One region of the Roseateles sp. T103 genome, then DNA from elsewhere that is predicted to be linked to it. Evidence: predicted binding sites of a transcription regulator. Region 1 holds the regulator's gene; each other region holds the start of a gene.
What was found. The regulator sigma-54, encoded in region 1, starts transcription at its own class of promoters, with help from an activator protein. The targets are predictions, from matches to a motif close to TGGCANGNAANCTGCTTT.

Region 1 (7,818 bases):
CCTTCGAGCCGATGCTGGGCGAGTGGGTCAAGAAGCTGCCGGCCGACGTCAGCTTCCGTCATGTGCATGTGGCCTTCCGCGCCAACGTCAAGCTGCACCAGCGTCTGTTCTACGCGTTGGAAGCGTTGGGCAAGGAGAAGGAACTGCGCGCCCGCATCTTCTCCGCGATGCATGTCGAGGGCCGTGCGCTGGACAGCGTCAAGGCCATGAGCGACTTCCTGGCGCCGCTGGGCATCGAGCCGGCCAAGTTCGAGCAGGCCTACAACAGCTTCGGCGTGCAGACCAAGTGCCAGCAGGCCGAGAAGCTGTCCGAGGGCTACCGCATCGATGGCGTGCCGGCGATCGGCATTGGCGGCCGCTTCCTGACGGCGCCGAGCATCGCCGCCGCGGGCCAGCGCCTGAACGAGATCGAGTCCGGCCGGCGCGCACTGGCCGTGACTGACTACCTGATCCAACAGATCCGTTCCGGAAAGGCCTGAGCGGCCGATTTGCAGGGCTAGAATGGCCTGCAAGAACTGTGCCGCCATGAACCCGCCCTGCCCCCTCCTGAACCCTAGGCGCCTGCTGCAAAGCTGGGCGCCGGCCCTGCTGGCCGGCGCGCTGGCGACCCTGCCGGCCTGGGCGGAGAAGGCCGATCGCGACAAGCCACTGAACATCGTCTCCGAGCGCGGCGGCCTGCACGACGCGGCCAAGCAGCTCACCGAGTTCAGCGGCAAGGTCATCCTCACCAAGGGCACGATGCAGCTCAGCGCCGAGACGCTGTCGGTGCGCGAGAGGAGCGACGGTTTCGTGCTGGCGATCGCGCAGGGGCGCGAAGGCGAGCCGGTCAGCTTCCGCCAGGCGCGCGACGTGCCCGGCGAGAGCATCGCCGGCACCGCCGGCCAGGTCGAATACGACGCACGGACCGACACCGTGCGCTTCAGCGGCGCTGCGATCGTGCGCATCCTGCGTGGCAGCACGGTGATGCGCGAAATCAGCGGCGCCGTGCTGGTCTACGACAACCGCAGCGAGCGGGTCAGCGTCGAGGCCGGCCAGACCTCACCCAACCCGCGCGGCGGGGTGCGCATGACCATCATGCCGCGCGAAGCCACCGCGCCGGCGGCGCCGGCCTCGGCCGTACCGCTGCAGGCCGTGCCGCCGGTGCCGCGCAATCCTTCATGACCGGCATCGCCACGCAGCACCGCCCGGCGCTGGAGTCCGGACCCAGCAGCCGGCTGGAGGCCGAAGGCCTGCAGAAGAGCTATGGCGTGCGCAAAGTGGTCAAGAACGTCCATGTGGACGTGCACAGCGGCGAAGTGGTCGGACTGCTCGGCCCGAACGGCGCCGGCAAGACGACCAGCTTCTACATGATCGTCGGCTTGGTGCGCGCCGATGCCGGCGAGATCCGCATCGACGGCCAGCCGGTGCAGAACCTGCCCATCCACAAGCGCTCGCGCCTGGGCCTGTCCTATCTGCCGCAGGAAGCGTCGATCTTCCGCAAGCTCACCGTCGAGGAGAACATCCGCGCGGTGCTGGAGCTGCAGCGCGACGACAAGGGCCGGCCGCTGCCGGAACAGCGCATCAAGGACCTGCTGGAAGGGCTGCTCGCCGACCTCAGCATCGAGAAGCTGCGCGACAGCCCGGCGCCGGCGCTGTCCGGCGGCGAGCGCCGCCGCGTCGAGATCGCCCGCGCGCTGGCCACGCAGCCGCGCTTCATCCTGCTGGACGAGCCTTTCGCCGGCGTGGACCCGATCGCGGTGCTCGAAATCCAGCGCATCATCCGTTTCCTCAAGGCGCGCGGCATCGGCGTGCTGATCACCGACCACAATGTGCGCGAGACGCTGGGCATCTGCGACCGCGCCTACATCATCAGCGAGGGCGCCGTGCTGGCCGAGGGCACGCCGCAGGAGATCGTCGACAACGCCGACGTGCGCAAGGTCTATCTCGGCGAACACTTCCGCATGTAGGGCCGGGATGGCGCAGCGATGAAGCCCTCACTGCAGGTCCGCCTCAGCCAGCACCTGGCGCTCACACCGCAGCTGCAGCAATCGATCCGCCTGCTGCAGCTCTCCACGCTGGAGCTGAACCAGGAAGTCGAGCAGATGCTGGCGCAGAACCCGCTGCTAGAGACCGAGGACGAATTCGGCGACGCGCCCGCCCCGGAGCTGCCGGAGATCCGCAACAGCAGCAGCACCGACAGCGACGGCGGCGACGACTACGCCGGCGGCACTGAAACCGAAAGCACGGCCGAGATCCGCGCCGAAGACTTCGGCACCACCGAGCGCGAAGACTGGGAGAACGGCACCGAGGGCGACGACTTCGACGGCATCCGCGAACTGCCCAGCAACAGCAGCAGCGGCAGCGGCTCGGGCGACGAGGATGGCGAGCGCAGCGAGCTGGAGTCGGCCGAGATCAGCCTGCAGGAGCATTTGGGACAGCAGCTCGCCGGCATGATGCTCAGCCGTGAGGACAAGGCCGCGCTGCACGTGCTGATCGAGTCGCTCAACGAGGACGGCTATCTGGAGGACAGCCTCGAGGAGCTGACCGATGCGCTGCTCGGCGCCGACGCGGACCCGGAGTCCAAGGACGAGGTATTGGACCGGCTGCGCTGCGCGCTGGCCTGGCTGCAGAGCATGGACCCTGCCGGCGTGGGCGCGCGCGACCTGTCCGAGTGCCTGACGCTGCAGCTGCGCGCGCAACCGCGCAGTGAGGCGCAGGCGATCGCGATCCTGATCTGCAAGAAGCACCTGGAACTGCTCGCCAAGCGCGACTGGAAGCGCCTGATGTCGTTGACCGGTGCCGACGAGGAGCTGCTGCGCGAGGCGCAGAGCCTGATCACGCATCTGGAGCCCAAACCCGGCCGCCGTTTTGCGCGCGGCCAGGCGCAGGCGGTGATCCCCGATGTGATCGTGCAGAAGGTCGGCCGCGAGTTCCGCGTGATGCTGAATCCCGAGGTCGCGCCCAAGCTGCGCATCAACGAACTCTATGCGCAGGCGCTGCGCGCCACGCGTGGCGGCATCAGCAACTCGCCGCTGGGCGCGCAGCTGCAGGAGGCACGCTGGTTCATCAAGAACATCCAGCAGCGCTTCGACACCATCCTGCGCGTCTCGCAGGCCATCGTCGAGCGGCAGAAGGGCTTCTTCACCCATGGCGAGCTTGCGATGAAGCCGCTGGTGCTGCGCGAGATCGCCGACGAACTGGGCATGCACGAGTCCACGATCTCGCGCGTGACCACTGCCAAGTACATGGCCACGCGCTTCGGCACCTTCGAGCTGAAGTACTTCTTCGGCTCGGGCCTGGCCACCGAGGCCGGCGGCAATGCATCGAGCACCGCGGTGCGCGCGCTGATCAAGCAGTTCGTCGCCGCCGAGGATCCGGCCAAGCCGCTGTCGGATAGCACGCTGGCGCAGATGCTGGAAGAGCAGGGCATCCAGGTCGCCCGCCGCACCGTCGCCAAGTACCGCGAGGCGCTTAAAATCGCGCCAGCCAATTTGCGCAAAAGCCTCTGATCCCGCGCCCGCGGTCCTTGGCGCCGCCGTCTGCCCGCCTCAGCCCGGCGAGCGCTCACGTCTCCCCGTCACACCCTGCTTGTTCGCACGCCGACGGCGCCTGAGACGCTGTCTCGATCGTCATGGAGTCCGTTCGACCGCAACTGCTCTCCCGCCCGTCGCAGCGCCGCTGGGGCCTGCTGCTGACGGCCATCGCGGCCGCCTGGGCAGGCATGGCTGTGTGGCTGACGCTCGAGCACGAGCAGCTCTATGAGCGCGAGACTGCCATGCTGCAGTCCCAGGCGCGCACGCTGGACAGCATCGTCAGCCAGCAGCTGGATGCCGTGCGCGGCGCTCTGGGCACCATCGTCACTGACCATGCCGGCTGGGACGCGCGGGCGCTGCAAGCGCAGGCTGGGCCCCTGCTGAGCACATTGGCCAAGGCCATGCCGGGCATCCGGGTGCTGAGCATCGTCGACGCGCAAGGCATCGTCCAAGCCAGCTCGGCGCCGCAGCTGATCGGCATCGACGCGAGCCAGCGCGACTTCTTCCGGGTGCCGCGTCAACAGCCGCACGCCGAGCGCATCTTCGTCTCTGCACCCTTCACCTCGGCACTGGGTGCTTACACGATGACGCTCTCGCGTGCCCTGCTGGACGCGCAAGGGCGCTTCGCCGGCAGCATCGCGATCAGCCTGGATCCGTCCTACTTCCGCCTCATGCTGGACTCAGCCCGCGGTGACTTGCAGACATGGAGCGCGCTGGCACATTCCGATGGCCTGCTGTTCAGCCTCAGCCCGCATAAGGACAGCTGGCTGGGGCGCAATCTGCTGAGCCAGCCCAACTCGCTGCTGGAACGTCATTTGCGCGGCGCTGCGGATGCGTCCGTGATCCGCGGCTTCTCGCTGGTCAGTCAGGATGAGCGGCTGGTCGCGCTCAGGACATTGCATGGCCGGGATATCGGAGCCGATCTGGACAAGCCGCTGGTCGTGGCGGTGGGGCGCTCCGTCGCCGCTCTGGAGGCCCCCTGGAAGCGCCAGCGCAACCAGCTGCTCGCCAGCGCCGGTCTGCTGAGCCTTGGCGCCATCCTGGGCATGCTGATGCGGGAGCGGCGGCTCCGGACCGTCGAGGCCATGCGACTGAGACAGCGCCAGCTGGAGGCCGACAGCGCACAGCGCATGGCGCTGGCGCTGGACGGTGCCGCGCTGGGGATGTGGCAATGGCAGGTCGATAGCGGCGACGCGGTGTTTGACGAGCGCTGGTGTTCAATGCTGGGCTACACCCGAGACGAGCTGCAGCCCTCGGTGCAGACCTGGCAGCAACTGCTGCACCCGGACGACAAAGCCCTGACCGAAGCGGCACTGGACGACTGCCTGCAGGGCCGCAGCGCGGTCTACACCCTCGACTTCAGGCTGCGCCATCGCGACGGCGACTGGCGCTGGATCCACAGCAACGGCCGGGTGATCGAGCGCGACGCACAGGGGCGCGCACTACGCATGACCGGAACGCATCTGGACATCACTGCCGCCAAACAGGCCGAGGCTCGCCTGATCGAGCAGGCCCGACACACCCAGGCCATCCTCGACAACATGGTCGACGGCGTCATCACGATAGACGCCCGGGGCATCATCGCTTCATTCAATCCTGCCGCCAGCCGCATCTTCGGCTACACGGCGGATGAGGTGATCGGCCGCAACGTCAGCATGCTGATGCCCGAGCCCGATGCCAGCCATCACGATGGCTACCTGCACAACTACATGCGCGGGCAGCAACCGCGTGTCATCGGCGTCGGCCGCGATGTCGATGGCCGCCGCAAGGGCGGCAACATCTTTCCGATGAACCTGGCCGTCTCGCGCGTCGAGCACCAGGGCGAGGTGGTGTTCATCGGCCTGATCCGCGACATCACCGAGCGTAAGAAGGCCGAGGCGCAGATCGAACGGTTGGCCTTTTACGACCCGCTGACCGGCCTGCCCAATCGCCGCCTGCTGCTGGATCGCCTCGGTCAGGCACTCAGCAGCAGTCAGCGCACCGGCCGGCGCGGCGCCGTGCTGTTCATCGACCTCGACAACTTCAAGTCACTCAACGACACGCTCGGCCACGGCATGGGCGACCGGCTGCTGCTCAGCATCGCGCAGCGCCTGCAGTCCGCGCTGCGCGCCCAGGACTCGGTGGCCCGCTGGGGGGGCGATGAGTTCGTCGTGCTGCTGCAGGACCTGGGATCCGATGCAGACACCGCCGCGCGGCATGCGGAGGCCGCGGGCGAGAAGCTGCTGCGCGTGCTGGGACAGCCTCATCACCTGGACAACCATGTCCATCACAGCACGCCCAGCATCGGCATCGTGCTGTGGGGCGAGACCCCGACCAGTAGCGACGAACTGCTCAAGCATGCCGACCACGCGATGTACCAGGCCAAGGCGGCCGGCCGCAACCAGCTGTGCTTCTTCGATCCGGTGACGCAGGCAGCGATGGCGGAGCGTGCCGCGCTGGAAGCCGAGCTGAGACTGGCGCTGGAGCGTGGACAGCTTGATCTGCACTACCAGCCGCAGGTCGATCGCCAAGGCCAGCTGATCGGCGCCGAGGCCCTGCTGCGCTGGCGACACCCAGAGCGCGGCTGGATCTCACCGGCCGTCTTCATCCCGCTGGCCGAGCAGACCGGCTTGATCGCCCAGCTCGGCGAGTGGGTGATCGAGCAGGCCTGCCGCAGGCTTGGGCAATGGGTCGGTGATGCCCAGCTCGCGCCCCTGACGCTGGCGGTCAATGTCAGCGTCCACCAGTTCCGCCAGAAGGGCTTCCTGGGCCTGATGCAGCAGCAGCTGGCCCGCAGCGGCGCGCCGACCGACAGGCTGAAGCTCGAGATCACCGAGAGCGCGCTGGCCACCGACATCGAGTCGATGATCCAGCTGATGGATGCACTGCGCCAGCAAGGCCTGCGCCTGTCGCTGGACGACTTCGGCACCGGCTATTCCTCGCTGGCCTACCTCAAGCGACTGCCGCTGTCGCAGCTGAAGATCGACAAGTCCTTCGTCGACGACCTGCTGACCGACCCCGACGACCGCGCCATCGCGCATACCATCATTCAGCTGGGCGACAACCTGGGGCTCAATGTGCTGGCCGAAGGCGTTGAAACCGAGGCCCAGCGCGAGCTGCTGCAGCAGCTGGGCTGCGACGCCTTTCAGGGCTATCTGTTCAGCCGACCGCTGCCGCTGGGCGCATTCATCGACCTCGTGCGGCAGTGGACCCCTCGGCACGCCTGAGGCACAGCTGCCGCGGCGCCGCCACTGGCCGCCTGGCGCGTAGAGGGACAATAGGCCCTTGTTGACCGCCCAGCCCGCCATGTCCCGCTCCGACCTTCTCGACCTGTTTCTCTCCTGTCCCGCCGGCGTCGAACCTTGGCTGGCCGAGGAAGTCGCGGCCATCCTGCCTGGCGCGCCCCTGGAGGCGCTGCGCGGGGGCGTGGCGGTGAAGAGCGACCTGGCCGGCGTGATGAAGCTGAACCTGGAAAGCCGCCTGGCGCAGCGCGTGCTGATCGAGCTGCTCGGCGGCCCCTACCAGCATGAGGACGACATCTATGCGCTAGCGCGCCGCATCGACTGGACGAAGTGGATCCATGCGCGCAACACGATCCGCGTGGACACCACGGCGCAGCGCTCGCCGCTGCGCTCGATCAACTTCGCCACGCTGCGCGTCAAGGACGCGATCTGCGACGTGCTGCGCGAGGCCACCGGTGAGCGCCCCAGCGTCGACACCCGGCACCCCGACCTGCCGGTGGTGCTGCACCTGGGCCCCGACTACGCGATGCTCTATGTGGACAGCTCGGGCGAGGCCTTGTTCAAGCGCGGCTGGCGCACCGACAAGGGCGATGCGCCGCTGAAGGAGACGCTGGCCGCGGCGATGCTGGCCGCCGCCGGCTGGAAGGGCACGCCAGAGACCGGCGGTGCGCTGCACGACCCCTGCTGTGGATCGGGCACCATCCCGATCGAGGCCGCGCAGATCGCCTGCGGCATCGCGCCCGGGCTGACGCGGCGTTTCGCCTTCGAGCGCCAGCAGCCCTTCCAGCCGCTGCGCGCGCAGTGGCAGCAGATGAAGGACGCTGCCAAGGCGCGCATCCATGCCCCCGCCGTGCCGATCTACGGCAGCGACGTGGCCTTCCGCATGGTCGACTTCGCCCGCCGCAATGCCGAGCGGGCCGGCGTCGCGCAGTACATCCAGTTCAACGGCGGCGACGCGCTGGAACGCCCGGCGCCGCAGCTGCCGCCCGGGATGCCCGGCACGCTGATGCTCAACCCGCCCTATGGCGAGCGCATCGAGGTGCGCGGCAAGGCCGCCGCGGTGCGCGAAACGGCGGGGTCGGAAC
Region 2 (7,818 bases), on a different contig from region 1:
GGCCTGCTGGATGTGCGCAGCGCCGTCTACGCGCCGGATTACGACCTGAGCCGTACATGCCGCAAGAGCCGCTGAGCACCTCGACCGCTGCTGGCAGCGGCTTCTGGCGCCGCGACCTGGCCTGGACCCTTGGGGCCCTGCTGCTGCTGCTGGCCTGGGAGGCCAGCGGGCTGGACCTGAGCAGCGTCCGGGTCTGGGGCGATGGCCACGGTTTCGCCTGGCGCGAGGCCTGGCTGACCAGCCGGCTGCTGCATGAAGGCGGGCGCGGCCTAGCCTGGGCCGCTTTCGCGGCGATGCTGCTCGGCATCTGGCGCCCGCTGCTGGCCGGCCCGAGCCGCGCCGAGCGGATCACCGCCGTCGCAGCAACCTTGGCCGCGCTGCTGGTCGTGCCCAGCTTCAAACGCCTGTCGCACACCAGCTGTCCCTGGGACCTGAGCGAGTTCGGCGGCGTGGCGCAGTACGTGCCGCACTGGCAGCTCAGCCTGTTCGACGGCGGGCCGGGCCACTGTTTTCCGTCCGGTCATGCGGCGGCGGCCTTCGCCTTCTTCAGCCTGTATTTCCTCTGGCGCCGCCACCAGCCCGCGCTGGCGCGGGCAATGCTGCTGGGCGTGCTCGCCTTCGGCACCTTGTTCGCCTGGGCACAGCTGGCGCGCGGCGCCCACTATCCGAGCCACAGCCTCTGGTCGGCTTGGCTGTGCTGGGTGGCGGTGATGCTGGTCTTTCAGGCCGCGCCGCGCCTCGGGCGTCCGCGTCGGGCGGCCGCACCAGCCCTGCGCGACCAGGCCTGAGGCTTGCCGACGCTCCCACCCCCTGCCTGGACGGTCGGGAGCCCTTGCGGCATTTGCCGAATTGCGCATTAATGCCGGAAATGGGTTGACGCAGCACGCCGGGCAACAATGTCTTACAGACCGCGTAGCGGGGTCTTTTCTAAGCTGTCGTCCATGCGTGAATGAACCTGTCCAGCGGGGAAATTCAGCGGACCGGCGGCAAGCTCCAGGCGCCCAGAGGGAGCGGTGTTCCTGCCATCGACGTTTTTAGCAGTAGTAGGAGTTGGGAATGGCACTGACCGCAATCGCCCTGGCCGCCAGTCTGGCCGCCAGTGGCTGCAATCCGGATCTGGGGCAACTGCCGGCCTTTGAGGGCAGCGTGGCCGAGGCTGCGCTTCGCTTCGGCGATCTGCCGGCCGAGGCCAAACAGCGCCTGCGCGAGCGCATGGACAAATTCCGCTTCGACGAGGTGGTCGAGATCTCGCGCGAGGGCATCGAAGGCCAGCACAGCTACCGGCCTGAGCTCGGCGGTCTGCAGTACGGCAAGCAGTATTGCGAGACGCTGAGCCGCAGCGATTGGCGTCGCGATGCCAAAGTCACCGCGCTCAGCTATTGCGAAGGCACGCAATGCCTGCTGGTGACCGTCGAAGGTCGCCATGTGCTGCGCGCCGAGCGCATCCTCTCCGATGCCGACATCGAGGAACTGCTCAGGCTGCAACCGTCGGCGGCGGGCGCCGAGCCGCAGTTCGCCCCGGGCCGTCTGCTCGTCGGTGCCAAGGCGGGACTCAAGGACACCGAGGTCGATGCGCAAGCGCGCGGCCTGGGCGCGGCCAAGGCGCGGCGCATCGGCAAGGGCAATCTGTTCATCGTCGATCTGCCTGGCGCCGGCAACGAGCGTGCGATGCTCGCGGTGCTCGGTCGCAATCCGCATTTCCGCTTCGTCGAGCTGGACTACAAGGTGCCGGCCTCGTTCGCCGCGAATGATCCCTACGTGGGCAGCCAGTGGCACCTCGGCAAGATCAATGCGTCGACGGCCTGGGACACTGCCCAGGGCTCGGGCGTGACGGTGGCCATCCTCGACTCGGGCGTCAACGGCGCGCATCCCGACCTGGCCTCGCGCATCGTGCCGGGTTGGAACGTCATCGACGGCAACAGCGACACTTCGGACGTCAATGGCCATGGCACGATGGTCGCGGGCACGGCAGTCGCGAGCTTGAACAACGGCGCCGGCGTGGCCGGCACGGCCGGCGCAGCCAGGCTGATGCCAGTGCGCATCGCCGACGCGAATGCCTATGCCTACTGGAGCAATGTGGCGACGGGCCTGTACTGGGCAGCCGACAACGGCGCGAAGGTGGCCAACATCAGCTACAGCGGCGCCGCGACCAGTTCCTCAGTGCAGGCGGCGGCGGACTATATGCGCGCCAAAGGCGGCATGGTCTTCATCAGCGCCGGCAACGCCGGCACGGAGGTCACCAGCACGACCAGCGCCTCGATCACGGTGGTGTCGGCTACCAACAGCGGCGACACCCGCACCTCGTGGTCGAACTGGGGCAGCCTGGTCAAGCTGGCAGCGCCGGGCGAGGGCATCTGGACCACCGAGCGCGGCGGCAGCTACAACGCCCCATCGGGGACCTCGTTCGCGGCACCGATGGCGGCTGGCGTGGCGGCGCTGGTGATGTCGGCGCGGCCGGATCTCGGCGTGGCCCAGGTGGAGAATGCCCTCTTCTCCAGTGCCAAGGACCTCGGTGACCTGGGGCGCGACAAGTACTACGGCTTCGGTCGCATCGATGCAGCTGCTGCGGTGCAGCTCGCCAAGGCCACGGTGGCTGTCGACACACAGGCGCCCAGCATGGCCATCACCAGCCCGGCCAGCGGCGCGGGCGTCAATGGCCTGGTCTCCGTCACCGTGAACTCTAGCGACAACGTCGGCGTGGTGAAGGCCGACCTGCTGGTCAACGGCACTGTCGTCGCCACCGATACCACGGCCCCGTTTGCATTCAGCTGGGATAGCGCCAGCCTGGCGAACGGTAACGCCACCCTGACGGTCAGGGGCACCGATGCGGCGGGCAATGTGGGCACCTCATCGGCTGTGACGGTGAGCATCGCCAATGCGGTTGCCGCCGACACCGTGCCGCCGGTGGTCAGCCTGAAGAATCCCGCGAACGGCGCTGTCGTCTCCGGCACGGTGAGCATCACCGTCTCTGCCACGGACAACGCGGGTGCGGCCGGACTGAAGCAGAGCCTCTACATCAACGGCTCGTTGGTGGCCAGCGGCACAGGCGGCAGCCTCAGCTACAGCTGGAACACGCGCAAGGCTGCCAGCGGCGCGCATACGATCAAGGCGGTGTCGACAGACGCCGCCGGCAACAGCAGTTCGGCGACGGCCAGCGTTTCCAAGAAGTAATGATGATGGTGGCCCGGGCTGCCTCGGCCCGGGTGTGAGTGGCTGCCTGGCGAGGGGCTGGCCGGCCCTAGGCAGAAGTGAAAGAGCCGTACCGGGCAACCGGTACGGCTCTTTGTTTTCCTTGCGCTGTCGACCAGCAGGCTGCGGCGTTTGCTCTCGCCCGCTTGGCTCTCGCTGGATCAGCTCACGCGACGACGGCGCGCGGCCACGACACCCAGCAGGCCGAGGCCGACCAGCGCCAGCGCATGCGGCTCGGGCACGTTGTTGCCGCAGGACGGGTCGCCAGGCACGCAGTCGCCTCCACCGCCGCCGTCTTCGCCTGCACGGCCGAACAGGCTGAGGTGCGACAGACCCGGTGTGTTTCCACCGTTATTGGTCCAGGTAATCTGGTAGCTGCCAGAACCCGAATTGTCAGCGCTGGTGAACTTGATGTTGTCGAAGAAGTACAGCGCCCAGCCGGACTCCGACTGGGCGGCCTTCAGCAGCACGACGAAGTCCATATACAGCGGACTCACGCTACCGGTGTAAGTGAGATTCCAAGTGCCGGACGATGCGGCGCTGGCTGTCAACTTCCAGACGTCCCCGGTCTGATCGTTGTTGTCGGACTTCTGTAGCAGGCTGAACAGCTGATCCGGATTCGGATCGGTTGCCCACTTGGTGCCGTTGACGGCAGCGAGCTCGTTGGCGTCACCGTTCAACTTGGCGGTACCAAGGCCATAGCAGTCATTCGAGTTGGCGGACCGGAACTTGACGTTGGACAGGGCCTGTCCGTCCAGTGTCTGACCGGGTGTCGCATCAACCTGACTGCAGTATTCCGGCCCGGCCACAGCCGCCGCTGCAGCCAGGGAAAGGGTGCTGGACAACAGAACTCGGGCCAACTTCTTCATGCTTACTACTCCACTCGCCCGATGGGCCGCGACGCATTTCTGTCGCAGCTGTCCAGGATGCCCTGGCTCAGGGCAGACTCGGCGAATCAGCCTGCCGATCGCTCTGAAGCAGCATTTATGCCAGATTTGGCAAGTCCTTATCCCGCAATATCAATCACCACATTTGTTGAAGTCTGGGCTTGAAGATGTCAATTTCGCCGACGCTCGCTGAAATAGCAGACAGGGCTGGGACGCGCGGCTCAATCAGCTCGCGCGGCGCCGGTGCGGCCCGGGCTCGTGCCATCATCCGGCGGCACCGGCGCCCGCTGGATCAGGAGGCCGCGAGATGAGTACCCACCCGACCCCATTCAATCGGCTCGCGCTGCACGAGCTGCCTGCACAGGCCTTGCTGGACGGCTACCGCCACCATGACTTCTCGCCGCTGGAGGTGGCCAAGAGCCTGCTCGAGCATGTGCTGCGCTGCGAGCCGCAGCTGCATGCGCTCTATGCCTTCGAGCCCGAGGCGGTGCTCGCCCAGGCCCGGGCCAGCGAGGCGCGCTGGCTCAAGGGCGAGCCCTTGAGCGTGGCTGGGCTGACGCTGGATGGCGTGCCGGCCACGCTGAAGGACAACATCGCCTCGCGCGGCACGCCGGTGCCGCTCGGTACGGCAGCCACCGAGCTGCTGCCCGCCGCCGAAGATGCGCCACCCGCCGCGCGCCTGCGCGAGCTCGGCGCGCTGTTGCTGGCCAAGACCACGATGCCGGACTACGGCATGCTCAGCTCGGGGCTGTCGAGCTTTCACCCGCTGACGTGCAATCCCTGGGACCTGGGTAAGAACCCCGGCGGTTCCAGCGCCGGCGCCGGCGCGGCGGCGGCGGCCGGCTACGGGCCGCTGCATGTCGGTACCGACATTGGCGGCTCGATCCGTCTGCCCGCCAGCTGGTGCGGTGTGTTCGGCTTCAAGCCCAGCCTGGGGCGCATCCCGATCAAGCCGCCGTTCGCCGGACGCGTCGCCGGGCCGATGACGCGCAGCGTGGCCGATGCCGCGCTGCTGATGGCGGCGCTCGCGCGCCCGGACTGGCGCGACACGATGAGCCTGCCGCACCAGGAGCTGCCCTGGCGGGAAGGGCTCGATGCGCTCGAGCCTCAGGCCCTGTTGCGCGGCAGGCGCATCGGCCTGCTGATGGACGCGGGCTGGGGCCTGGCCGTCGAGCCCGAAATCGCCGCGGCGGTGCAGGGGGCAGCGCGTCTGTTCGAGCAGGCCGGCGCCGTGGTCGAGCCGATGAAGCCGTTTTCCACCCGGGCGATGATCGACGGCATGGACTGCTTCTGGCGCCTGCGCTCCTGGCTGGACATCTCGGCGCTGCCGCCCGAGCGGCAGCAGAAGGTGCTGCCCTATATCCGCGCCTGGGCGGCGGGCGCGGCGGGTGTCGATGCGGCGGCGCTGTACCAGGGCTACAGCCAGATGGCGGCGCTGCGCGAGGCGGCGGTGGCGGCCTGCCAGCCTTATGACTTCGTGCTCTCGCCGGTCAGCCCGGTGGGCACCTTCGCGGCCGATTGGGCCGGACCGACCAACGACCCGGCCGCGCCGCTGGAGCACATCGCCTTCACGCTGCCCTACAACATGAGCGAGCAGCCGGCGGCCTCGGTGAACTGCGGCTACGACGCGCAGGGCTTGCCCATCGGCCTGCAGATCGCCGGGCGGCGTTTCGACGACATCGGCGTGCTGCGCGCTAGTCGCGCCTTCGAGCTGCTGCGCGGTACGCAGCGGCCCTGGCCGCAGCCTGGTCAGGGCTGAGACCGCGGCGCGATGTTGCTCAGCTGCGCGTGACCGCTGCTGTACTGGACAACTTCGCGGTGGCGGTGTCGCCCGTCAATGCCTGGTACTCGGCATGCGGCGGCGAGCAGCGGAAGCGGTCGAAGTCCACGTCCTTGGCGATGTAGCTCTTCCAGTCGGCATTGAGCTGCAGGGCCTTGCGCAGCGGCTCGAAGACCTCTTCGTCGCTGAAGCTGCGATGCGTGGCGACGGCGCGCAGGCAGGCCAGGTTGTACCAGGCCTCGTCGCGCTTGGGGTCGGCCTTGATCACCTCGTCGAGCAGCGCGATGGCTTCCTTCAGACCGTCCTCGCCGGTGTAGCTCAGCGACAGCGCCAGATTGGCGCGCGTGGTCTGGTCGCTGGGGTCGGCGGCCAGCAGCTCGCGGAACTTGCGCGCCGCCATCGCGTACTTGCCGCTGCCGTGCAGGCGCAGCGCCTCCTGCTCGGCGGCCAGACGGTCCAGCCTTTGCTGCGGGAACTTGTCCAGCATCGCATTCAGGATGCGCGCGCCTGCATAGCCGGCAGCAATGCCGAAGCCGACCAGCCGCACCGCCTCGGGCGCGGTCGCGTTGGCCTGGCTGGCGGTGAGCACATTGAAGAAGTTGTAGGCCACGATGGCGGCGCAGCCGCCGATCAGCGCATCGCCGACCCAGCCCAGCGCCAGCGTGCGCCGCGAGATCGGCAGCGTGATGACGTTCTCCGTGCGCGCGTTCTCGACGATGGCGCGGACGATGCCGCCCAGGCCACCGGCGAACATCAGCGCGAAGAGGATGTGCCAGGCGCTCTTCAGCGTGGCGACGGTGCTGTCGGTGTCCATGCGCGTCTCCCTGGGCGACCCTTGCGGGCCTTGTTTGTCGGCGAGTGTGCTGCGCCGGCGGCCGTCCGGCAAGCCCTGCTTGCCCGCGGTGGCCAGCGCCCGTGCCCCCTCTGCTCGGGTCATTGCCGGGGCGGCGCCGCGGCTGGCGGTGGTAGATTGGCTGCACCCGGCCGGATACCCAGGACACCAAGACCATGCCGTTCGAACTGCCCGAGATGCTCAGCCACTACCTGCTGCCGCTGCTGATCGCAGTGCCGCTGGCCATCGTGGTGTTCATCATCAGCCGGCGCGACAACGGCGCGGATGGCGAGCCGCCGCTGGTGCGGCATTCCAGCTTCGGGCCCGAGGCGGTGCAGCCGCCGGCGCCGGCCCGGGTGCCTGCTGGCCCGCCGGCCTTGCTGCTGGTGGACGACTCGGCGGTGGCGCGTGCGCGCCTGGGCAAGCTCTTCGCCGCTGCGGGCTATCAGGTGACGCTGGCGCAGGACGGTGTGGAGGCGCTGGAGCGGCTCGGCCAGCAGCGCTTCGACGTGCTGATCACCGACCTGGAGATGCCCAACAAGGACGGCTTCGAGCTGATCGCCGCGGTGCAGGGCAATCTGGAGACCGAAGACCTGCCCATCATCGCGATCACCGGGCATGACGAGCTGCACGCCCGCGTGCACGAGATCCAGGGGCTCTACGGGCTGTTCAAGAAGCCCTGGAACGACCGCGAGCTGCTCAAGCGCGTGGAGGCGCTGGTGACCCTGCACCAGGCCACCGCCAAGGCCTGATCGCGGGGCGCGACCGCGCTCAGCGCGGCAGCAGCCAGAGTGCCGCTGCGGCCATGCCCAGGGCCAGCAGCAGCGCCAGCGTCAGCAGACGTTGCCGAGAGCGCAGCGCCTGTACCGTCTCCACCAGCCGTGCCTGCTGCTCGGCCATCGATTCCAGCAGCGCAGCACTCTCGGCCTGCGCCTGGCTGAGTTGAGCCAGCTCGGCTTCCAGCTGCTGCACCCGTGTCAGTGCTTCGGGCAGGGTCTGCGGCGGCGCCTGCGTGCTGGTGGCGCCGACCTCGGCGGCCTCGTCGCGGCTGCGCTTGAGCAGGCGGCGCGCGCCCTTGACCAGCGCCGGCGTGGCCTCGATCACATCCACCCAGGGGATCAGTTTCAGCG
Region 3 (7,818 bases), on a different contig from region 1:
GAAGGTGCGGCGCACATTGTTGAATGCACCCTTCATCCCTTCAGGCGCTGCAGCCATCCTCGCGTCGTCCATCCAGTACGCATGCTCGGCGGCCGGCACCATCACCTTGGCCTTGGGGAAGACATACTCGCCGGCCTTGTTGCGCAGGCCGTTGATGTGATCACCGTGATAGTGGGAGATCAGCACCGTGTCGATGTCGCCGGGCTGGAAGCCGGCAGCGCGCAGCTGCTCCAGCAGCTTGCCGGTGGTCGGACCACCGAACTCGCCCAGGCCCGTGTCCATCAGGATGCGGCGCCCACCCGCCACGACCAGGAAGGGCGTGAAAGGCACGTCGATGTAGTCGGTGCTCAAGCCCTGCGAGGCCAGCAGCGCGCGCACCTCGGCGAGCGGCGCGTTCTTGACGAATTCCTCGCCCAGCGGCCGGCGCGCCACGCCGTCCAGCAGCGCGATCACCTCGACATCGCCCACCTTGGCGCGATGAAAGCCTGGATTGGCCAATGTGGGCGTGCCGAAGTTCGGCGCGTTCTGCGCCCACAGCGGCACGAAGCTGCTGGCCGCATAGGCCGTGGTGGCCAGGCCGGCACCGAGGAAGGTACGTCGATTGAGCATGCAGACTCTCCAGTTTGAGAATTGAACCAAACAGTCTGCATCTTCGCGACGACTGGCTCGGCGCGCCCGCCGCAACGGCGGAACCAGGGTGAGGCCTGGGGTTATTGGTGCCGCACCGTGCGCACTCAGGCGTCCAGGCCCAGCTCCTGGATCTTGCGCGTGATGGTGTTGCGGCCTATGCCCAGCTTCTGCGCCGCCTCGATGCGGCGGCCCCGCGTCACCTCCAGCGCGGTGAGGATCAGGCTGGCCTCGAAACGGCGGGTCAGCGCATCCCAGACCTCGGGCTCGCCCGCAGCGAGCAGGCGGCGCGCCTCGCGGGCCATCTCGGCCACCCAGGCATCCGAGCCACCGACCAGGCCGGGGCCCGCGGGTTGCGCCGCAAGACCAGCCGGTGCGAGCTCGGCAGGCAGTGCTGCGGCAGGCTGGCCGGCTGTGGCGGTCAGCAGCGGGCTGGCCAGCGACGATGCCGCGCCCAGCGCAGGCGGCTGCGCCAGCAGTTCCTGCGGCAGGTCCTTGGCCTCGACCACCTGGGCCGGCGCCATCACGCTGAGCCAGTGGCAGACGTTCTCGAGCTGGCGCACATTGCCGGGAAACTCGAAGCTGGTGAGCTTGGCCAGTGCTGCGTCGGACAGGCGCTTGGGCTCGATGCCCAGTTCGTTGGCGCTGCGCTGCAGGAAGTAGCGCGCCAGCACGGGGATGTCCTCGCGGCGCTCGCGCAGCGGCGGCAGGCGCAGGCGGATCACGTTGAGGCGGTGAAACAGGTCTTCGCGAAACACACCCTGGCGCACCCGCTCTTCCAGGTTCTGGTGCGTTGCCGCGATCACGCGCACATTGGCGCGCAGCGGGCTGTGGCCGCCGACGCGATAGAACTGCCCGTCCGAGAGGACGCGCAAGAGTCGCGTTTGCAGGTCCAGCGGCATGTCGCCGATCTCGTCGAGGAACAGCGTGCCGCCATCGGCCTGCTCGAAGCGGCCACGCCGCGTCGCCTGCGCGCCGGTAAAGGCGCCGCGCTCGTGGCCGAAGAGCTCGCTCTCCAGCAAGTCCTTGGGGATCGCGGCGGTGTTGATCGCAACGAAGGGGCCGTCGGCACGCGGGCTGTGCTTGTGCAGCGCCCGAGCGACCAACTCCTTGCCCGAGCCCGACTCGCCGGTGATCAGCACCGTGACATTGCTCTGCGAGAGCCGGCCGATGGCGCGGAACACATCCTGCATCGCCGGCGCCTGGCCCAGCATCTCGGGCACCTGCGCCGCGGCCTCCTCGGCCACCGCTTCGCGCTGGCTCTCTTCCTGCGCACGGCGGATCAGCTCGACCGCACGCGAAAGGTCGAAGGGCTTGGGCAGGTATTCGAACGCACCGCCCTGGAAGGCCGCGACCGCGCTGTCCAGGTCGGAGTAGGCGGTCATGATGATGACCGGCAGGCCGGGCAGCTTCTCCTTGACCTTGGCCAGCAGGTCCAGACCCGATCCGCCCGGCATGCGAATGTCGGATACCAGCACCTGCGGGCTGTCCTGCTCCAGCGCCGCGAGCAGGTCGCGGGCATTGCTGAAGCTGCGCACCGGCAGGCCTTCGCGGGCCAGGGCCTTCTCCAGCACGAAGCGGATCGAGTGGTCGTCGTCGACAATCCAGATGGATTTCATGGTGCTTCAGTCGTTCACTGTGTCTGCGGCCGCCGCCTGGATCTCAGGGCAGCGGCAAGGTAATGCGAAAGTCCGTCCGCCCCGGCTCGCTGTCGCAGTCGATCATGCCCTGGTGCTGTTGTGCAATCGTTTGTGCCAAGGTCAGCCCCAGTCCTGATCCACCATCGCGTCCCGATACCAAGGGATAGAAGATTCGCTCGCGGATCTCCGGCGGCACGCCGGGTCCGTTGTCCTGCACATGCAATTCCAGTGCCAAGCGCCAGCGTTGCTTGCCGATCGTGACCTGCCGGGCGATGCGCGTCTGCAAGGTGATCACCGCCGTGCCGTCAGCGATCTGCGCCTGCAGCGCCTGCGCCGCGTTCTGCACGATGTTGAGCACCGCCTGAATCAGTTGCTCTCTATCGCCGCGGAAGTCGGGCAGCGAGGCGTCGTAGTCGCGCAGCACCGTCAGGCCGCGCGGGTACTCGGCCAACACCACCGAGCGCACGCGCTCGCAGACCTCGTGGATGTTGACATCGCCCACCACCTGCGCGCGCCGGTGCGGAGCTAGCAGCCGATCGACCAGCGACTGCAGCCGGTCGGCCTCGTGCACGATGACCTGCGTGTACTCGGCAAGCTCGGTGCCGAGCTCGGTGCCCTCCAGCTCCATGGCCAGCAGCTGGGCAGCGCCGCGTATGCCGCCCAGCGGGTTCTTGATCTCATGGGCCAGATTGCGCACCAGTTCCTTGGTCGCCTGCACCTGATCCAGCGTGCGTTCCTCGCGGTCCTGTCGCGCCTGCTGCGCACTCTCGATCAGCTCGATCAGCACCAGATCGGCGCTGTCGGTCTGACTGACGATCACCTGCACCGGCAGCAGGTCCTCGTGCGGCCTCGGGCCGCGGCGCAGCGTCGCATCAAGACGGCTGCTGGCCACATGGTTGGCCGCCACCGCGCCGACGACTTCGGCCAGGCGCTGCGGATCGGCGAACCAGTCGAACAGATTGGCCCCGACCACGGTGCGCCGCGACAGGCGCATCACGTCCTCGAAGGTGGTGTTGGCGAAGACGCATTCGCCGCCCGCTCGCACCACCGCCACCATGGTGGCCAGCAGGTCGAATGGATCGAAGCCGCCCTGAGGGCGGGCTGTGGTTTGCTCGTTCATGGGGTCGGTTCTCGCCGAGCCGCCCCGCGCTCTTGCTCAGGGCAGCTTGCTGATTTCGCGCTTGAGCGCCTGAATGTCGTTCTCCTGACGGGTGATGGCCGCCTTGAGCTCGGCCACCCGGTCCAGGTACTTCTGGTAGTTGCGTTCGTCGCCGCGCCGCTCGGGGTTGCCGCCGGCGTACTCGCGCTGCAGCGCAGCCAGGCGTCCCTCCGCATCGCGCAGCTCGGTCTCCAGCACCCGCCGACGCTCGTCGTCGCGGTTGCGCTGCTGGGCGGGATCGACACGCGACTCACCACGCGCCCCCTCGGCGCTGCGCGGCGCGGGAGCTGGCGCGGTGCCGGCCGCCGGAGTCGGGGCACGCGGACGCACCGGCTGCACGATGGTGATGGGCGCACCCTCGATCGGACGGCAACCCTTCTCCTGCGCCTCCTTGGGCGTCAGCGCGTCGGTGTAGAGCACCGGCGGGCCGGGGCAGCGATAGACCACCGATTGCGCCAGCGCAGCAGCGCTGGCCAGACCGAGAACGGCAAGAAGCAGAGCGGTTCGCATGGGCTGCAGCATGATGGCGCGATTGTGGCGCATCGCCGCGTAAGCAAAAGAAAAGGGACGGCAAAAGCCGTCCCTCGCCGCGGTGGGACAGCGATGCGCGCTCTGCTGCACGCATGCCGCCCATCGTCATCACAGCGCGTAGTACATGTCGAACTCGACCGGGTGCGTGGCCATGCGGAAGCGGGTCACTTCCTGCATCTTCAGGTCGATGTAGGCATCGATGTAGGAATCGGTGAACACGCCACCCTTGGTCAGGAAGGCACGGTCCTTGTCCAGATACTCCAGCGCCTGGTCCAGGCTGTGGCACACGGTCGGGACCAGCTTGTCCTCTTCCGGCGGCAGGTGGTACAGGTCCTTGGTGGCAGCCTCGCCCGGATGGATCTTGTTCTCCACGCCGTCCAGACCCGCCATCATCAGGGCCGAGAAGGCCAGGTAGGGGTTGGCGGAAGGATCGGGGAAGCGCGCCTCGATGCGGCGGCCCTTCGGGTTCGCCACATAGGGGATGCGGATCGAGGCCGAGCGGTTCTTGGCCGAGTAGGCCAGCTTCACCGGGGCTTCGAAGCCGGGCACCAGACGCTTGTACGAGTTCGTGCCGGGGTTGGTGATGGCATTCAGCGCGCGGGCGTGCTTGATGATGCCGCCGATGTAGTACAGCGCGAAGTCGCTCAGACCGGCATAGCCGTCGCCAGCGAACAGGTTCTTGCCGTCCTTCCAGATCGACTGGTGAACGTGCATGCCGGAGCCGTTGTCGCCGACGATGGGCTTGGGCATGAAGGTCGCGGTCTTGCCGTAGGCGTGGGCGACGTTGGTGATGATGTACTTCTGCAGCTGCAGCCAGTCGGCACGCTTGGTCAGCGTGGCGAACTTGGTGCCGATTTCCATCTGGCCGGCGTTGGCCACCTCATGGTGGTGCACCTCGACCGGAATGCCCATCTGCTCGAGGATCAGGCACATCTCCGAGCGCATGTCCTGGCCGCTGTCGACCGGAGGCACGGGGAAGTAGCCACCCTTGACGGTGGGACGGTAGCCGGTGTTGCCGTGCTCGTATTCCTTGCCGGTGTTCCAGGCGCCCTCTTCCGATTCGATCTTGAAGAAGGAGCCGGACATCTCGTTGCCCCAGCGCACGCTGTCGAACACGAAGAACTCGGGTTCCGGGCCGAAGTAGGCGGTGTCGCCCAGGCCCGAGGCCTTCAGATAGGCTTCGGCGCGCTTGGCCAGCGAACGCGGGTCGCGCTCATAGGCCTTGCCGTCGGTCGGATCGACCACGTCGCAGCTCAGGATCAGGGTCGGCTCTTCGAAGAAGGGGTCGATGTTGGCGGTGTCGGGGTCCGGCATCAGCAGCATGTCCGACGCCTCAATGCCCTTCCAGCCAGCGATCGACGAGCCGTCGAAAGCGTGGCCCGACGTGAACTTGTCTTCGTCGAAATGCGAGACAGGCACGGAAACGTGCTGCTCCTTGCCACGGGTGTCGGTGAAGCGGAAGTCAACGAACTTGACTTCGTTTTCCTTCACCATGTTCATCACATCGGCGACGGTCTTGGCCATCAGTCACTCCTAGCGGATAGCTGTGTACGGTAGGTACGGTTAGCGAAACGGGAACCTTGAGTTCTTGGACTAGCGCTGTAGGCGCGCCCTCTGATCAAAGCAGGTTGCATGCCAAGCAAGGGCATACAGCGCCAGCTCGGTGCACGCCGAGCCGACGCAGGGATTATGCGGTCGCCGGCCTGCCCGCAACTGACACGGCGCAAGCTGGACACAAGTCATGCACCACATTGGTGATGTCTAGCGCACCATTTCAGAGCAAATGCTCGCACCAAGTTGGGACAAGCCCTTCTTCAGCTCTGCATAGGCGGCCTGCAGCATGGTCAGCGGCAGTTCGGGCCCGGCCTTGACTCCCAGCTCGATATGGCGCCCCCAGGTCGGATGGTCGACGCTGGGCAGGCTGAACACCTTGATGCCGGCATGCTCGGCCTCGATGCGTTCCATCAGCGGCGTGAGCGTCGCCTCCATTGCGCCCTGCAGGATCAGCGAGTACTCGCGCATGCCATGACTGCGATGCAGGTCGCGGTGCTTCTCGTCGAGCACCCACTCCATCATCGGGTGCGCCATCACCGGAAAGCCCGGCACGAAGTACACCGTGCCGACATGGAAGCCGGGGATGCCGTTGTACGGGTTGGGCACGATGCCGGCGCCGACGGGAAAGACGCCCATCTCGAAGCGCCGCAGCGTGTCGGGATGGTCCTCTGCGACCGCCTCGCCACGCTCTGCGGCGATCTGCTGAACGCGCCGCCAGATCAGTGCTCTGGCCTCGGGGTGCAACTGCATCTCGCGCCCCAGTGCCGCTGCAGCAGCCTGGCGCGTGTGGTCGTCCGGCGTGGCACCGATGCCGCCACAGCTCACCACCAGGTCTGCGCTGGCGAAGGCGCGCCGCAGCGTGGCAGTCAGCCGCTCGCGATCGTCGCCCACATACTCGACCCAGCTCAGGCTCATGCCCCGCGCCGACAGGATCTCGATGAAGCGGCTCATGTGCTTGTCCTGGCGCTTGCCGGAGAGGATTTCGTCGCCGACGACGATCAGACCGATGTTCATGGCTACAGGGGCGGAAGTGGCGGGATCTCGGGAGAGGCGGGCACCGCCGGCTGGGCCGGCGGCGGCGTTTCGGCACTGCGCAGCGTGCTCAGCGCATCCAGGCAGTAATGGGTGAACCACAGGCTGGAGAAGGCAAACACCAGCGTGTACAGCCACACCGTCACCAGCACCAGCAACGGCGCCAGCACCACGGCCAGCGCGCTGAAGGCCCAGATCACCGAGGGCGCAGCGCCCAGATAGCCGCTGATCACGCCGATGGCCAGCAGCGGCCCGCGATGCTCGCGCATCACGCGCTGGCGCTCCTCAGCCGACGCATGGTCGGCCAGCGCATCGAAGGCGAAGACCTTGAAACTCAGCCAGCCCCAGATCAGCGGCGGCAGCACCAGCACCAGCGGTGGCACCAGCCACAGCGGCAGCGACAGCACCACCAGCAGCAGCGCCAGCACCGAGCACGCCAGCGACCAGAGCACGCTGGCCATGAAGCCTGCGCCGCGACGCCTCTCCAGTTGGGCGAAGCGCCGCTCGGCGACCAGCCTGACCATGGCCGGCGTCATCAGCACGCTGACCAGCAACATGCTGAGCATCAGCACCACCGGCACGGCCATGGCGATGACCAGCAGCGGCGCGATCACCGCGCGGTAGTCCTCGGCGCCCATGCTGGCCAGCCAGCGCAGCAGTGCACCGACCAGCAGCCAGGACTCGAGGCCACCGCGTACCGCGTCCACCGCCCACTCCCAGAAGAAGTAGGCCAGGCCGACGCACAGGCCGGCCGCAATCAGCAGCGGCAACAGCGAAAGCGCGATCACGCGCGGGTGCAGGCAATAGACAGCAGCGCGCCAGAACGCGTCGCCGAGCCGGCCCATCTTGTCGACCATCGTTGGTGTTCGTCTATGACGTGAGCGAGGGACCGGCAAGCATACCTGCCCGTCAGCACAGCGCGGCCAGCGGCTCAGCGCCCGACCAGGCGACGCAGCCCCAGCCACTGCTGGGCCCAGAAGCCGTGGCCGTAATCGCGCCCGCCCTCCTGCGGCAACTGGTCACGCACGCCGGTGGCATCCCAGCGCAGCTTGAAATCGGCGGTGCCGAAGAGCAGATCCCAGACCGGAAAGAGCACCGCGAAGTTGCAGCCGCCCAGCGTACCGCGGCCCTTCTGCGACTCGTGACCAATGCCTATCGCATGGTGCCGGCGATGAAAGCGCGGGCTGACCAGCACGCGCTCGAACACCGGGCCGAACCAGATCCGCAGATTCGCGTGCTGCAGGCTCTCCATCAGCTGCGACAGCGCCACCAGCG
Region 4 (7,818 bases), on a different contig from region 1:
GTGGCTGGCGAAGGCCGGACGGCGATACCAGCCGAATGGCTGAATGACGGCCACGTAACGGCTGCTCACAGCTTGATCGGCATCACTGGCGCCGATCGCTGTTCGCGTGGCATGCTGCCGGGACGTAGGAGCCATCGCCCCCCAGGAGGCCGCCATGACGCATCGCCTGTCCAGCCCCAGCATCCTCAAGACCGTTCTTGCCGCCGCCGCGCTCAGCGTCGGCGTCACGGCCATTCAGGCCCAGCCGGAGGCGGCGGCGTCGCAGCCCAGCGCCAAGCAGCTCGCCAAGCTCTGCGCCGAGTGCTTCTGGGTGGCCGAGGTGACGAGCTACGAGCACAAGGGCGAAGGCAGCGGACTGGGCGCGGTCGGCGGCGCGGTGATCGGCGGCCTGCTCGGCAACCAGGTCGGCGGCGGCACCGGCAAGAAGCTCGCCACCGTGGGCGGCGCGGTGGCTGGTGGTTATGCGGGTCACGAAGTCGAGAAGCGCAGCAAGTCCTATCGCGTCTGGGTGGTCAGCTTGGTCGACAAGCAGGGCCACAGCCAGAAGCAGGAGCTGCGCAGCGATCCGCAGCTGCGCAGCGGCGACATCGTTGTGCAGAAGGACGGCGGCCGGCTTGAACGGCGCTGAATAGTTCACACCGATGGGGGGCGCCTGCGGGCCGTCTGCGCTTCAGGCATAGGGTTTGCATGGATCGGTGCGTGCCGATGTGGCGCGCACCCGAGTCAAGACCATGCTGCCCAGACCGACTACGCCGACAGGGACGGCCGCCGTCGCCAGCCCGATGTCCACCGTGAACATGGCGGCGCGTCAGCGCATGCTGTCGCAGCGCCTGGCCCTGCAGATCCTGCTCGCCGAGCGCGGCGTGCCCGGCCAGCTGCAGGCGGCCGAGGAGTCGCTGAAGCTGTTCACCAGCAGCCACGCCAAGCTGGTCGAGTTCGGTCGCACGGGCTCGCAGGACGAGGCGCAGAAGGTCGAGGATGTGTACAGGCGCCAGCGCGTCGGCGAGGTGGTGCAGGGCTTCGTGCAGCGCTGCGAGCGCGCGCTGGCGACGCTGCGCCTGCCGGCCGAGCGGCGCGGCCGCATCGACGAGGTCTACGACGGGCTCGACGAGGTGCTCAAGGCGCTGAACATCGCCACCACCGTGTTCGACGAGATCACCACGCGGCGCGAGCAGCGCATGATGAGCGAGCTCAAAGGCATCGTCACCGACATCCAGCAGGTGGCCAAGCAGGCCAAGATCGTCTCCTTCAATGCCCAGGTGATCGCTGCTCGCGCCGGTGACGCCGGGCGCGAGTTCGGTGTCGTGGCCGGCACGCTGTCAGGCATCTCCGGCGAGGTGGATCGCCTTGCGGTGAAGGGGCTCGACCTGGTGGCCCGGCGCTGAGCGCCGCCACGGTCAAGGACCGAGACCCGGCAGACCGCGGCGCAGCTGCAGCGCTTCGGCGATATGCGGTGCGGAAATGTTCGCGCTGCAGTCCAGGTCGGCAATGGTGCGCGCCACGCGCAGCACGCGGTGATAGCTGCGACCTGACCAGCCCAGCCGGGCGACGGCTTGCTGCAGCAGGCTCAGCGCCGCCGGCTCGGCGGCCGCGTATGCATCGAGTTGGCGCACGCCGAGTTGCGCATTGGTGCATCGCTGGCGCTGCAGCGCCAGCGAGCGCGCCCGCGCGACGCGTTCGGCCACCGTCGCGCTCGATTCCCCATCGGCCGGTCCTGCCAGCGCTTCGGCAGGCTGCACCGGCACCTCGACCAGCAGATCGATGCGGTCCAGCAGCGGGCCGCTGAGTCGCCCCTGGTAGCGGGCCACCTGGTCGGGCGTGCAGCGGCAGGCGCGAAGCGGATTGCCCAGCTGGCCGCAGGGGCAGGGATTCATTGCCGCGACGAACTGGAAGCGCGCCGGGAACTCGCAGCTGCGTGCGGCGCGCGAGATCAGGATGCGCCCGGTCTCCAGCGGCTCGCGCAATGCTTCCAGCGCGGAACGCGGGAACTCGGGCAGCTCGTCGAGGAAGAGCACGCCATGCTGGGCCAGCGAGATCTCGCCGGGGCGCGGCGGCGAGCCACCGCCGACCAGGGCCACACTGGAGGCGCTGTGGTGCGGTGCACGCAGCACCCGCTGGCGCCAGCGGCCGGGTTCGAACTGCCCGGCCAGGCTGAGCATCGCGGCGGACTCCAGCGCCTCTTCCTCGCTCAAGGGCGGCAGCAGCCCGGGCAGGCGCTGGGCCAGCATGGACTTGCCGCTGCCGGGCGGTCCGACCAGCAGCAGGCTCAGACCGCCGGCAGCGGCGATCTCGAGCGCCCGCTTCGGGCCGGCCTGCCCCTTGATGTCGGCCAGATCAGCGGCATTGACGCTCGTCCGTGCCGCCGGTGCAGTGACTGATGTGAGCGCCTGCTCGCTGCCAGGAGCCAGAGCGGCAACGATGTCCAGCAGGTGATCGGCGGTGAGCACGCTGACCTGGCGCAGCAGGGCTGCTTCGGCCGCCGACGCGCGCGGCAGCAGCAGTTGCCGGGGCGAGCCCTCGTGGCGCAAGGCCAGGCTCAAGGCCAGCGCCCCGCGCACCGGCCGCAGCTCGCCGGCCAGCGAGAGCTCGCCGGCGCACTCCAGTCCGTCCAGCCGCTGTGCATCGATCTGCCCGCTGGCAGCCAGGATGCCCAACGCGATGGGCAGGTCGAAGCGGCCGCCTTCCTTGGGCAGGTCGGCTGGCGCGAGGTTGACGGTGATGCGTTTGTTGTGAGGGAAGCTCAGTCCGCTGCTGATCAGCGCGGCGCGCACGCGCTCGCGGGCCTCCTTGACTTCGGTGTCGGCCAAGCCGACCAGGCTGAAGGCGGGCAGCCCGTTGCTCAGGTGCACTTCGACCTGCACCGGGGCGGCCTGCAGACCATCGAGGGTACGGCTGTGAACCAAGGCGAGTGACATGACCGCTCCGCTCCATCTGCAGCTTGGCTTGCCTGTAAGCGCACTGACTTGCACCATCATGGGGCGCGCACCAGGAGCGGGCATCACCCTGGCTGCTCGTCCGTGGTGCGATTTGTGGTTTCCCCAGGGCGTGCTGGCCCTCGGGCCCCTCAGTTTGCGCCTGTCCCATGCTGGCACGGAAGCTGCAAAGAAGGGGGAGCGTTACCTGTTTCCCCCATCAATCCAACTGAGGAGTCCCTCGATCATGAAGACCATTCTTGCTGCGCTTGCTGGTTCGCTCGCTCTCACGGCCCTGCCGGCTCACGCCCAGGAGGCTGCCGCCGATCCGCTGTCCTTCAATGTGGGTCTGACGACGGACTATCGCTACCGCGGCATCTCGCAGACCCGCCTGAAGCCGGCCGTCCAGTTCGGCGCCGACTACGCGCATGCCAGCGGCTTCTACATCGGCACCTGGGGCTCGACCATCAAGTGGATCAAGGATTCGGGTGGCGATGCCAACGTCGAGATCGACGTCTATGGCGGCTACAAGACCGAGATCGCCTCGGGCCTGACCCTGGACGTGGGCGTGCTGACCTATCAGTACCCGAGCAACAAGCTGGCGGTCAGCGCCAACACCACCGAGCTGTACGCCGCACTGAGCTACGGCCCGGTCACCGCCAAGTATTCGCACAGCACGTCCAACCTGTTCGGCTTCGCCGACAGCAAGGGCAGTGGCTATCTGGACATCTCCGCCACCTTCGATCTGGGTGATGGCTACACGCTGACCCCGCACGTCGGCCACCAGAAGGTGAAGAACAACGGCAGCTTCTCCTACACCGATTACTCGCTGACGGTGAACAAGGACTTCGGCGGCTTCCTGTTCGGCCTGGGCGTGGTCGATACCAACACCGATGCCTATGTCGGCCCGAACGCCAAGGACCTTGGCAAGGCCGGCGTGCTGCTGACGGTCAAGAAGACCTTCTGATTTTCGACACGAGGAGAGAGCGTCATGAAACTGATCACCGCCGTCATCAAGCCCTTCAAGCTCGACGAGGTGCGCGAAGCCCTCAGCGCCATCGGCGTGCAGGGACTGACTGTCACCGAGGTCAAGGGCTTCGGCCGTCAGAAGGGCCATACCGAGCTGTACCGCGGCGCGGAGTACGTTGTTGACTTCCTGCCCAAGGTGAAGGTCGAGGCCGCCGTGGCCGATGCGGTGGTCGATCAGGTCATCGAAGCCATCGAGAAGGCCGCCCGCACCGGCAAGATCGGCGACGGCAAGATCTTCGTCTCGCCGCTGGACCAGGTGGTGCGCATCCGGACCGGCGAGACCGGCCAGGACGCCCTCTGAGCCCCGCCCTCATCGTCTAGAGATCACAGACTTTCCCGGAGATCCCCCATGAAGAAACTTCTAGCCAGTCTGGCCCTGGCGCTGCTGGCCGCCGCGCCGGCGGCCTGGGCGCAGGATGCCGCGGCGTCCGCACCGGCGGCCGCCGAGGCCGCCTCGGCCGTCGTCGCTGCTGCGGCCGATGCCGCTGCTGCTGCATCCGCCCCTGCGGCCGATGCCGCTGCCGCTGCGGCCCCCACGCCCAACAAGGGCGACACCGCCTGGATGATGGTGGCCACGCTGCTGGTCATCCTGATGACCGTGCCCGGCCTCGCGCTGTTCTACGGCGGCCTGGTGCGTAGCAAGAACATGCTGTCCGTGCTGATGCAGGTGATGGTCGGCTTCTCGCTGATCGTCGTGCTGTGGTTCATCTACGGCTACAGCCTGGCCTTCACCGAGGGCAATGCCTTCATCGGCGGCTTCGATCGCGTGATGATGAAGGGCGTCTGGGACAACGTCGCCGGCACCTTCGCCAACGCTGCCACCTTCAGCAAGGGCGTGGTGATCCCCGAGATCGTCTTCGCCGCCTTCCAGGCCACCTTCGCCGGCATCACCGCCGCGCTGATCATCGGCGCCTTTGCCGAGCGCATGAAGTTCGGCGCCGTGCTGCTGTTCCTGGCCATCTGGTTCACCTTCAGCTACATCCCGGTGGCGCACATGGTGTGGTTCTGGATGGGTCCGGATGCCTACAGTGCTGCGGGTGTCGTCGATGAGATGAACGGCAAGGCCGGCTTCATCTGGCAGATGGGCGCGCTGGACTTCGCCGGCGGTACCGTGGTGCACATCAACGCGGCTGTCGCCGGTCTGGTCGGCGCCTACATGGTCGGCAAGCGCATCGGCTACGGCAAGGAAGCCTTCACGCCGCACAGCCTGACGCTGACGATGGTCGGTGCCTCGCTGCTATGGGTGGGCTGGTTCGGCTTCAACGCCGGTTCCGCACTGGAAGCCAACGGCTTTGCCGCGCTGGCCTTCGCCAACACCTTCGCTGCCACCGCTGCTGCCGTGCTGGCCTGGTGCATCGGTGAGGCGCTGCTCAAGGGCAAGGCCTCGATGCTGGGTGCCGCCTCGGGCGCCGTGGCCGGTCTGGTCGCCATCACGCCTGCTGCCGGCAACGTCGGCATCGGCGGCGCGCTGATCATCGGCTTCGTTGCCGGCTTCGCCTGCCTGTGGGGTGTCAGCGGCCTGAAGAAGATGCTCGGCGCGGACGACTCGCTCGACGTGTTCGGCGTGCATGGCGTCGGCGGCATCGTCGGTGCGCTGCTGACCGGGGTGTTCAACTCGCCCAGCCTGGGCGGCCCTAGCGCCGTCGGCGATTGGGTCACGGTGGCGATGATCGCCCCGGACGCCTACTCGATCGCCACCCAGGTCTGGACCCAGGCCAAGGCCGTTCTCGTGACCATCGTCTGGTCGGGCGTGGTCTCGGTGATCGCCTTCAAGGTGGTCGACCTGGTGATCGGTCTGCGCGTCAGCGAAGAGGAAGAGCGCGAGGGTCTGGACATCACTTCGCACGGCGAGACCGCCTACCACAAGTGATGCCGCCGGCCGCGGTCCGCGCTTCGGCGCGGGTCGTGTGCAAGCGCAAGGGCCGCCCCTCGGGGCGGCCCTTTTCGTTGCTGTGTTCGTTCGCTTTGCTGGGCCGGCAGCGCGCCGCGCTGCGGCCGCCCTCAGCGGGCCTTGCCGAGCAGTTCTTCCACCAGCTCGATCAGCTTGGCCGGGCTGAAGGGCTTGGCGAGGAAGGCATCCGCGCCGGCGGCGATCGCCTTGTCCTGGTCGCTGCTGCGCGCCTGGGCGGTGAGCATCATCACGCGCGTCTTCGTCAGGGCGGGGTTGGCGCGGATCTGACGGCAGACCTCGTAGCCGTCGGCGCTGCCGGGCATCATCACGTCCAGCAGCACGAGATCGGGTGTCAGCACCGGCAGCAGCTGCAGCGCCAGCTCGCCGCTGGCGGCCTCGTGCAGCATGTAGTCGCTGTCCTCCAGCGCCCAGCGGATCAGCCGTCGAATGTCGGCCTGGTCCTCGACGATCAGTATGCGGGTCTGCTCCATGCGCTTCTTGCCTCGACTGCGGGCGATTCCAACGTCGAGCATAGCCGCAGCGCCGCGACTTGCAGCGCCAGCACCGACGCAAATTCGTGCACTGTCGTCGATTTGGCGTGCTGCGCGCGCCATTCGCCAGCCGTGCGCTGCTCGCCCGGCGCGGATCTTGTCCTTGGCACCGCCGACCCCATCTGCATCAGCTTCTAGAATCGTTTGCCCCATCCGATCGCCGGCGCCCGGTGCGCGCCCCTCAACCCAGGCAGGCCCATGGTCCCACACCTCATTACCGCTCTGACCGGTCCGATCAACGAGCTGGAACAGCGCATCCTTGAATCGATGCCGGCCATCGAGCGCTGGTTCCGCCTGGAATGGATGGAGCACACGCCGCCCTTCTACAGCTCGGTGGACCTGCGCAACGCCGGCTTCAAGCTGGCGCCGGTGGACACCAATCTCTTCCCCGGCGGCTTCAACAACCTCACCAACGAGATGCTGCCGCTGGCCGTGCAGGCAGCGATGGCGGCGATCGAGAAGATCTGTCCCGAAGCCAAGAACCTGCTGCTGATCCCCGAGAACCACACGCGCAACAGCTTCTACCTCAGCAATATCGCCACGCTGATGCGCATCTTCACGCAGGCGGGCCTGAACGTGCGCCTGGGCTCGCTGGATGCGGGCGTCACCGAGCCGACTGCATTGCGCCTGGCCGACGGCAGCTCGCTGACCATCGAGCCGCTGGTGCGCACGCGCGGCCGGCTGGGCCTGAAGGACTTCGATCCTTGCACCATCCTGCTCAACAACGATCTCTCCGCCGGCATCCCCGACGTGCTGCAGGGCTTGCACGAGCAGTACCTGCTGCCGCCGCTGCACGCCGGCTGGTCAGTGCGACGCAAGAGCCGCCACTTCAAGTCCTACGAGGATGTGGCGAAGAAGTTCGCCAAGCTGCTGGGCATGGATCCCTGGCTGATCAATCCGATGACGGTGCCGGTGGGCGGGCTGGACTTCGCCGAGGGGCAGGGCGTGGAGGCCTTGCAGACCCAGGTCGATGCGCTGCTCGGCAAGGTCCGGCGCAAGTACAAGGAATACGGCATCAACGAGAAGCCCTTCGTCATCGTCAAGCCCGACGCCGGCACCTACGGCATGGGCATCATGACGGTGCGCGACGCCAAGGAACTCGACGAGCTGAACCGCCGCACGCGCAACAAGATGAGCGTCATCAAGGACGGGCAGAGCGTCAGCGAAGTGGTGGTGCAGGAAGGCGTGGTCACCCACGAGCAGGTCAACGAAGCCGTGGCCGAGCCGGTGGTCTACATGATGGACCGCTATGTGGTCGGCGGCTTCTACCGCGTGCATGCCGAGCGCGGCGCCGACGAGAACCTCAACGCGCCGGGCGCCAGCTTCGTGCCGCTGGCCTTTGCCGAGTCCACCCAGCTGCCGCGCCCCGGCGAGCGCCCGGGGGCGAGCGCGCCGAACCGCTTCTATATGTACGGCGTCATCGGTCGCCTGGCCA

Region 2: a site for sigma-54 is predicted at 4,164-4,181, ahead of AC2EBS_RS10875 (PEP-CTERM sorting domain-containing protein). Genes of this name have one in related genera too.
Region 3: a site for sigma-54 is predicted at 5,578-5,595, ahead of glnA (type I glutamate--ammonia ligase). Genes of this name have one in related genera too.
Region 4: a site for sigma-54 is predicted at 3,087-3,104, ahead of AC2EBS_RS11310 (TorF family putative porin). Genes of this name have one in related genera too.

What each region holds. Positions count from the first base shown of each region.
Region 1 is NZ_JBXVVS010000005.1:245,158-252,975, forward strand. Features, by position in the region: gene AC2EBS_RS15520 (thiol:disulfide interchange protein DsbA/DsbL) at 1-479, shown strand, start outside; gene lptA (lipopolysaccharide transport periplasmic protein LptA) at 526-1,161, shown strand; gene lptB (LPS export ABC transporter ATP-binding protein) at 1,158-1,946, shown strand; gene AC2EBS_RS15535 (RNA polymerase factor sigma-54) at 1,965-3,488, shown strand; gene AC2EBS_RS15540 (bifunctional diguanylate cyclase/phosphodiesterase) at 3,611-6,718, shown strand; gene AC2EBS_RS15545 (THUMP domain-containing class I SAM-dependent RNA methyltransferase) at 6,798-7,818, shown strand, end outside.
Region 2 is NZ_JBXVVS010000003.1:135,062-142,879, forward strand. Features, by position in the region: gene AC2EBS_RS10860 (phosphoethanolamine transferase) at 1-75, shown strand, start outside; gene AC2EBS_RS10865 (phosphatase PAP2 family protein) at 57-788, shown strand; gene AC2EBS_RS10870 (S8 family serine peptidase) at 1,057-3,171, shown strand; gene AC2EBS_RS10875 (PEP-CTERM sorting domain-containing protein) at 3,351-4,058, opposite strand; gene AC2EBS_RS10880 (amidase) at 4,384-5,835, shown strand; gene AC2EBS_RS10885 (TPR end-of-group domain-containing protein) at 5,855-6,670, opposite strand; gene AC2EBS_RS10890 (response regulator) at 6,865-7,440, shown strand; gene AC2EBS_RS10895 (hypothetical protein) at 7,460-7,818, opposite strand, start outside.
Region 3 is NZ_JBXVVS010000001.1:328,698-336,515, reverse strand. Features, by position in the region: gene AC2EBS_RS01385 (MBL fold metallo-hydrolase) at 1-609, opposite strand, end outside; gene ntrC (nitrogen regulation protein NR(I)) at 735-2,246, opposite strand; gene glnL (nitrogen regulation protein NR(II)) at 2,290-3,387, opposite strand; gene AC2EBS_RS01370 (hypothetical protein) at 3,424-3,936, opposite strand; gene glnA (type I glutamate--ammonia ligase) at 4,066-5,481, opposite strand; gene AC2EBS_RS01360 (competence/damage-inducible protein A) at 5,719-6,525, opposite strand; gene AC2EBS_RS01355 (EI24 domain-containing protein) at 6,528-7,400, opposite strand; gene AC2EBS_RS01350 (sterol desaturase family protein) at 7,475-7,818, opposite strand, start outside.
Region 4 is NZ_JBXVVS010000003.1:221,631-229,448, forward strand. Features, by position in the region: gene AC2EBS_RS11295 (glycine zipper 2TM domain-containing protein) at 155-628, shown strand; gene AC2EBS_RS11300 (methyl-accepting chemotaxis protein) at 732-1,385, shown strand; gene AC2EBS_RS11305 (YifB family Mg chelatase-like AAA ATPase) at 1,398-2,915, opposite strand; gene AC2EBS_RS11310 (TorF family putative porin) at 3,160-3,879, shown strand; gene glnK (P-II family nitrogen regulator) at 3,904-4,242, shown strand; gene amt (ammonium transporter) at 4,291-5,811, shown strand; gene AC2EBS_RS11325 (response regulator transcription factor) at 5,943-6,323, opposite strand; gene gshA (glutamate--cysteine ligase) at 6,582-7,818, shown strand, end outside.